Regions from separate parts of the Nocardioides kongjuensis genome, predicted to be linked through region 2. Evidence: predicted binding sites of a transcription regulator. Region 2 holds the regulator's gene; the other holds the start of a gene.
What was found. Region 2 encodes LexA, which represses DNA repair genes until DNA is damaged. Its sites were predicted from a motif close to TCGAACANNTGTTCGA; they were not measured.
Positions count from the first base shown of each region.

Region 1 (3,396 bases), 2.2 Mb from region 2:
CGGTCAGCACCGCGCTGTACAAGCAGGGCATCGAGTCCAGCCGCCGGCGCGTGGCCGAGGTGCAGGCTGCGGCGCTGCAGCGCGAGGCGGCCCGGGCGCACCGTCACGTCGAGGCGTCCGAGGTCACCCGGGTCACCGAGGCTGCCGGGGCCGCCGAGGCCGGGGACGACGACGCGGTCGCCCCGCTCGCCGCCGGCGGTCGTTGGACGGCGCTGCCGTGGAAGCGGCTCGCGATGCTCGCCGCCATCGTCTTCGTCCTGACGCTGGTGGTGATCAGCGCCGTCGAGCTGATCGCCGGCAGGAGTGTCTCCACGATCACCGGCGGGACCGACGGCAAGGACCGGACCTCGATCGGCGGGGTGTTCGGCGACGGCGGCGGCAAGGGCACCGACAAGCACCAGCAGCAGGAGCTGCCGGCCGAGGAGACCCCGACGCCGACGCCCAGCCCGACGGAGTCCGACACCGCCACGGTCCTGCCCACCGAGCCGACCGGTCCTGCGACCCCGACCGAGGTCCCGACCGATACCGCGACGCCGACCGAGACGCTCGCGCCGACCCCGGCGCCCTCCGCGACGCCCAGTCCCTCGGCGACGGTCACTCCCTGACGCGAAACCCGGTTGCCCGGGCGTGCGGTCCCGGCAAGGGTGGGTGCGTGACGTCGTACATCTCGCACACCACCGTCGACTGCGCCAACGCCTACGAGCTCTCGGAGTGGTGGAAGCCGGTCCTCGGCTACACCGACCTGCCCGGCGACCCGAACCTGCCGGGCCACGAGGAGTGCATGATCATCGACCCCGACACCGGTCACCAGGTGCTGTTCATCGAGGTCCCCGACCGCAAGGTCGGCAAGAACCGCGTGCACTTCGACCTGCGCCCGCGCACCGGCAGCCGGGACGAGGAGATCGAGCGGCTGCTGGCGTACGGCGCCGTGCAGGTCGCCGACCACCGCGGCATCCACGGCCCCGGCAGCGGCTGGGTCACCTTCGCCGACCCGGAGGGCAACGAGTTCTGCGTGGTCCGCTCGCAGGGCGAGCTCGCGGGCTCCTGAGAGCCCTCAGAAGACGTTGAGCGGCCGGAACTGCACGGAGATCCGCGGTCCGGCCGAGGCCACCTTGGGTACGGCGTGCTCCCAGGTGCGCTGGCACGAGCCGCCCATGACGACCAGGTCGCCGTGGCCCATCTCGACCGCGAACGCCTCGTCGCGGCGCTCGGGGTCGCGCGGGCGCAGGTGCAGTCGGCGCGGGTCGCCGACCGAGACGATCGCGACCATGGTGTCGTCGGTGGAGCCGCGCCCGATCGTGTCGCCGTGCCAGGCGACGCTGTCGCGCCCGTCGCGGTAGTAGCAGCAGCCGGCGGTCCGGAACGGCTCACCCAGCTCGGCGGCGTAGCGCTGCGTCAGTCGCTCCCGTGCGTCCGTGAGCGCCGGATGGGGCAGCTCGTCGCCGATCATGTAGGTGAACACGAGGCGCGGGACGTCGACCACCCGGTCGTACATCGCCCGCCGCTCCGCGCGCCACGGCACGTCGCGGACCAGTGTCGCGAACACCTCGTCGGCGTCGGGCAGCCAGTCGCGCGCGACGTCGACCCAGGCGCCCGCGCTCAGCACGCGACGCTCGGTGGTGACCTCGCTCGCCGAGGCGTCGAACAGGCTGGTCTGGAAGTCCACCGTCATGGACCGAGGATACCTCCGGGTCGAACAGGTGTTCGCATGGCACGCTCGGCAAAATTCCGTCGGTTCCCGGGACGGTGCCCGCCGCGCGTACCTACTGTCGACCTCCGGCGGGACAGCACCAGGGGGGTCGATGAGCCGCTCGCTCAAGCACGTGACGATCCGTGAGTACGTCCGTGAGCTCGTCGCCGGCAGCGCGCCGGGAACGGCGGCTCCGTCCGAGCGCGACCTGGTCGACCGGTTCGGCGTCGCCCGGATGACGGTGCGCCAGGCGCTGGACGCGCTGGTCGGCGAGGGAGTGCTGGAACGCGTGCCCGGGCGGGGCACGTTCGTCGCCGCGCCCCGTCGTGCGGCGACCGGCGTCCTCGGCTTCACCGAGGAGATGGCCCGCCGCGGCATGGTCGCCGAGACCCACACCCTGGTCGCCGAACGGATCCCCGCGGGCGACGCGCTCGCGACCGCGCTCCAGGTCGCCCCCGGCTCGCTCCTGGTGCGCTGGCGGCGCTTGCGGATGGCCGACGGCCGAGCGGTCTGCCTGTCCGACACCTACCTCGTCGAGCGGCGGGTGCCCGGTCTGGTCGACGCGCTGCCGAGCAGCCTGTACGACGACCTCGGCGACCGCGGCCTGCGACCGACCTGGTCGGAGGACGTGCTGGCGGCGTGCGCGGCCGGCGCGGAGGAGGCTGCGCTGCTCGAGGTGCGCAGCGGTGCCCCGGTGCTGCGCCACGACCGCCGGGCGTGTGCCGAGGAGGTCGTGGTCGAGGTCACGCGCACGCTCTACCGCGGCGACCAGCACACGGTCAGCCTGCTGCTGCGGGGCTGATCAGGAGAGCTCGCCGAGCGGCGCGACCTCGACCCCGGACTCCTCGCAGACCCAGGTGGGGTCCGGACCCCCGAGGTCGGGCTCGATGTGCAGCGCGTGCAGCGGGCCGCCGTCGCAGCGCGTGCACAGCGGCCACAGGCCCTCCCGTGCGTGCCGGCCGAACCGGTCGGCGAGTCCGTCCTGCACGTCCTGGGCCACCAGGCCGGCGATGAACGGCGCCCCCTCGGGCCACTGCTCCAGCCACCAGCGGCGCTCGGAGCAGGCGTCCTCGAGCAAAGTCACGGAGTCCGGCGTACCGAGGGCACGGGCCTGCAGGTCGGCCAGCACCTGCGCTCGGGCACGGAAGATCACGCTGTCGTCCACAGGTCCATTGTGCGCGGGTTTGGTGACGGGGCCGCCCGGGGCATGGCAGCCGGCACCGCTCCCGACCCGCGGGAGCCACCGAGAGGGGACCGCCATGACCCTGTCCGCCGTGTGGGGCGACCTGGACCGGCTCGACGACGAGATGGCCGAGCTCGCGGGGCAGGTCGCCGAGCTGACGTCGTACGCCCGGCGGTGGGTGTGCCAGCGGGCCGGCTTCGAGCCCAGCCCCCTGTGCCTGCTGCGTCCGCTGGCCGAGCTGATGGACCTGCTCGCCGACGGGTTCGGCGACCTGCGTGCCCTGGCTCTCGACGACTGGGCCGACCTGCGGCACGGCGTCGCGTCGACCCGCCTGGACCTGCGAGCGGTCGACGACGACGCGGTCGCCCTGATGCCGGTGGTGGCCCGATGACCGTCGAGCCGCTGCTCCTCCCGGAGCCCGGGCCCGGACCCGAGCGGCTGCGCCACGACGCGGAGCTCCGGGCGCTGGACCGCACCTTCGACCGCATCCGCGACACGGTCAACACGGGCATCGACGTCCTCA
Region 1 covers NZ_JACCBF010000001.1:5,190,528-5,193,923, forward strand. The annotation lists gene BJ958_RS24920 (hypothetical protein) at 1-605, shown strand, start outside; gene BJ958_RS24925 (VOC family protein) at 653-1,048, shown strand; gene BJ958_RS24930 (alpha-ketoglutarate-dependent dioxygenase AlkB) at 1,055-1,672, opposite strand; gene BJ958_RS24935 (GntR family transcriptional regulator) at 1,803-2,492, shown strand; gene BJ958_RS24940 (hypothetical protein) at 2,493-2,855, opposite strand; gene BJ958_RS24945 (hypothetical protein) at 2,950-3,264, shown strand; gene BJ958_RS24950 (hypothetical protein) at 3,261-3,396, shown strand, end outside.
Region 1: the regulator LexA is predicted to act here: its motif matches at 1,693-1,708, upstream of BJ958_RS24930 (alpha-ketoglutarate-dependent dioxygenase AlkB).

Region 2 (3,396 bases):
TAACCGTACGCCCCGGCCACCAGTGATGCAAGCGCGGGTCGCCACGAGTTCGGCGGGGGTCCGGTCCGGGTGGAGTTTGCGCAGGTCACCGCCACGAAGGCCGGCCCGCGACCGCTCTCCGGCCGGCGATTCGCAGCAGCACGACGAGCTTCTCGGCCGGCCCGGAAGGTGTGGAGGGCGCGTTGGCTGAGCATTCCACCCACCCATCAGGAACAATGACCGCCGTGACAGGTGGCAAGCGGGCCGGCGATCGGGCGAAGGCGAAGTTCCGACCCGCGCTGCTGCTGATCGCCGCCGCCGGAACGGCGTCCATCGTGGCCTGGGGGTACCTCGTCGTCGCGGCGATCGACTTCGGCGCGACCGCCCGCCACGACGGCAAGGGCAGCGCCTGGGCCTTCATGGCCGTCGCCTCGCTGGGCGCCATGCTGTGCCTCTTCCTCACCTTCATGCTGGCCATCCGCCTCTCCCGCGCCCTGGGCATGAGCGCGCACCACCACCACGAGCCCCGCCCCAAGCGGGACCCGGCCGCCCCCAAGGGCGGCAAGCGCGCGGCTCGCTGAGCCCGTCGCCCAACCCCCGAGGACGCGCGAAGGGCGGGATCCGGTTCGGTCGGATCCCGCCCTTCGTCTTCCCCGGGGCCGTGCAGGCCCCATCTCCGCTGGGGTCGAGGCAGCGAAGAGTCATGTGGTGCGACTAGTGCGTCGGCACCCGGAGCTCCTGGCCGACGTAGACCATGCTGCCGTCGAGCGTGTTGAGCTGCTGGATGGTCTCCATCATGTCGCGCACGTCGTCGCCCGAGGTCGCGGCGGCGTCGCTCGCGATGTCCCACAGCGTGTCACCGGGGCCGACCGTCACCAGCTGGACCTGGGGGGCGCCCCCGTCCTCGCGCGTCGCGGCCGACCCGGCGGCGAGCCAGATCGCCGCGAGGGCGACCACGACCAGCGCCAGCAGGAAGACGACCGCACGGCCGCGCCGGGTCAGCCGGACCTGCCCCCGGGCGACGGGACGGGCCGCCGCAACGGGACGGGCGCTCGCCGTACGACGAACGGCGGTGACGCGGGGCGCGAGGGTGATGGTGCTCATGGAGACCTCCGGGGGAAGTGGACGGGGCTGTCTGCAACCAGGGAGGTTGTATCCAGGGGGTCCGACGGAAGGTGTTCGATCAGGCGTTCGATCGAACATGTGTACGAGACTAGATCAGGTGTTCGAGGATTTCCAGTACCGTTCGAAAGTTCGTTCGACCGGCGTGTCGCGACACGCGGTTCGAACAGATGTTTGAAACCGGCGGCCCGGTTCGGTTAGCGTCGTCACACGGGCCCGGTCGATCCGGACCACACCACCCGAGCTGAGCTGGAGGGCGATCGATGACGGAGCGCAAGGGCACGGAGCGCAAGGCGAGCAGCGTCACCGAGCTGCCCGACGGGCCGGCCGACGCGACCGGGCTGACCCCGCGCCAGCAGCGGGTCCTGGCCCACATCAAGGACAGCATCGAGAAGCGGGGCTACCCGCCGAGCATGCGCGAGATCGGCCAGGCGGTCGGCCTCACCAGCACCTCCAGCGTCGCCCACCAGCTGCGCACCCTGGAGGAGAAGGGCTTCCTCAAGCGCGACCCCAACCGGCCGCGCGCCCTCGAGGTCTTCCTGCCCGAGGTGATGGCAGCGCGCCGGGCGATGGGCACCGCCGAGGACCCCGACCGCCAGACCTACGACGAGACCGGGATCGGCGACGCCGCGCCGACACCCGCCAACGTGCCGGTGGTCGGCCGGATCGCGGCCGGTGGCCCGATCCTGGCCGAGGAGCGCGTCGAGGACGTCTTCCCGCTGCCGCGCCAGCTCGTCGGCGACGGGCAGCTGTTCCTGCTCGAGGTCAGCGGCGAGTCGATGATCGAGGCCGCGATCTGCGACGGCGACTACGTCGTGATCCGCCAGCAGCCGACCGCCGAGAACGGCGAGATCGTCGCGGCGATGATCGACGGCGAGGCGACGGTCAAGACCTTCCAGCGCAAGGACGGCAAGGTCTGGCTGCTCCCCCACAACCCGGCGTTCGAGCCGATCGACGGCACCAACGCGACCATCCTCGGCAAGGTGACGGCGGTGCTGCGGCGGGTGTGAGGTTTTCCTGACCGGTCGGTGACATAGGGTCTGTCTGTCCTGTCGCCATACCGAAGGCCGGTCCTGATGCCTCCTCGCAGCCACTTCCCCTTCATCGGGCTGCTGTCCTCGCTCCTCGCCGCACTGCTGACGGTCTCCGTCCTCGGCGGCGTCGCCCGCGCGGACGACACCTACCCGGCCGCACCGGCCGGCACCGCCGTGCCCGTCGACATCGACGACACGGTCGCGCAGGCGACCGCGGAGCACGCCCTCGAGACGGTGCAGGACATCGTCGACACCGCTCCGGGCGCCGCGCCGAGCGACGCCACGACGGGCGCCGACCTGACCATGGCGCTGCGCGACCTCGCGCTCACCCGCGACGACCTGCCGAGCGACCTGCAGGACGACGCCGCGCAGCTGCTCGCGCGGCCCGGCACCGCCCACCGGCCGCCCCCGGGCTACCCGTCACAGGGCATCGAGTGCACGCCGGGATCGGGTCTTCCCTGCTACACCGCGCCCGAGGCAGCCCCGCTGTGCAGCGCGAGCATCTGCGTGCACTACGTGCAGGGCGCCTACGCCCCGAGCTCCGGCTCGGACGTCCCGGCTCCCGGCTACCCGAACGCGGTGCTCAACGTGATGACGAACGTCGCGAACCGGTACGTCGCCGCCGGCTACCGGACGCCCGTCAGCGACGGCAACGAGTTCGACGTCTACCTCGCCGACCTCGGCAAGCGCGGCCTCTACGGCTACTGCACGACCGACCAGCGGGTCGCGGGCCACGTGACCGCGGCCGCGTACTGCGTCCTCGACAACGATTACGCCGAGTTCGGCCCGGTGCCCGGCCCGCTGGGCAACCTGCAGGTGACCGCGGCCCACGAGTACTTCCACGCGGTGCAGTTCGCCTACGACGTCAACGAGGACGGCTGGCTGCTCGAGGCGACCGCGACCTGGGCCGAGGACGAGGTGTACCCGGCGATCAACGACAACATCCAGTACCTCAAGGGCGGCCCGCTGGGGCAGCCCGCACAGCCGCTGGACCACCGCAAGGGCCTGGCGCCGTACGGCGCGTGGATCTTCTTCAGGTACCTCAGCGAGCACTTCGCGGCGGACGCCGGCGGGATGCCCGTCATCGTGCGCGACATCTGGGACCTGGCCGCCGGTCCGGCCAACGCGCGGCAGGCGATCAGCGCCGCCCTGGCCGCGCGCGGCACCGACCTGCGCACCCAGTTCGGACGGTTCGCCGCGGCCAACCGGCGTCCGGCCCTGAACTACTCCGAGGGTGCCGCCTACCCGCGGGCCAAGCTGT
Region 2 covers NZ_JACCBF010000001.1:3,037,905-3,041,300, forward strand. The annotation lists gene BJ958_RS14565 (hypothetical protein) at 216-560, shown strand; gene BJ958_RS14570 (LysM peptidoglycan-binding domain-containing protein) at 694-1,083, opposite strand; gene lexA (transcriptional repressor LexA) at 1,365-2,111, shown strand; gene BJ958_RS14580 (MXAN_6640 family putative metalloprotease) at 2,178-3,396, shown strand, end outside.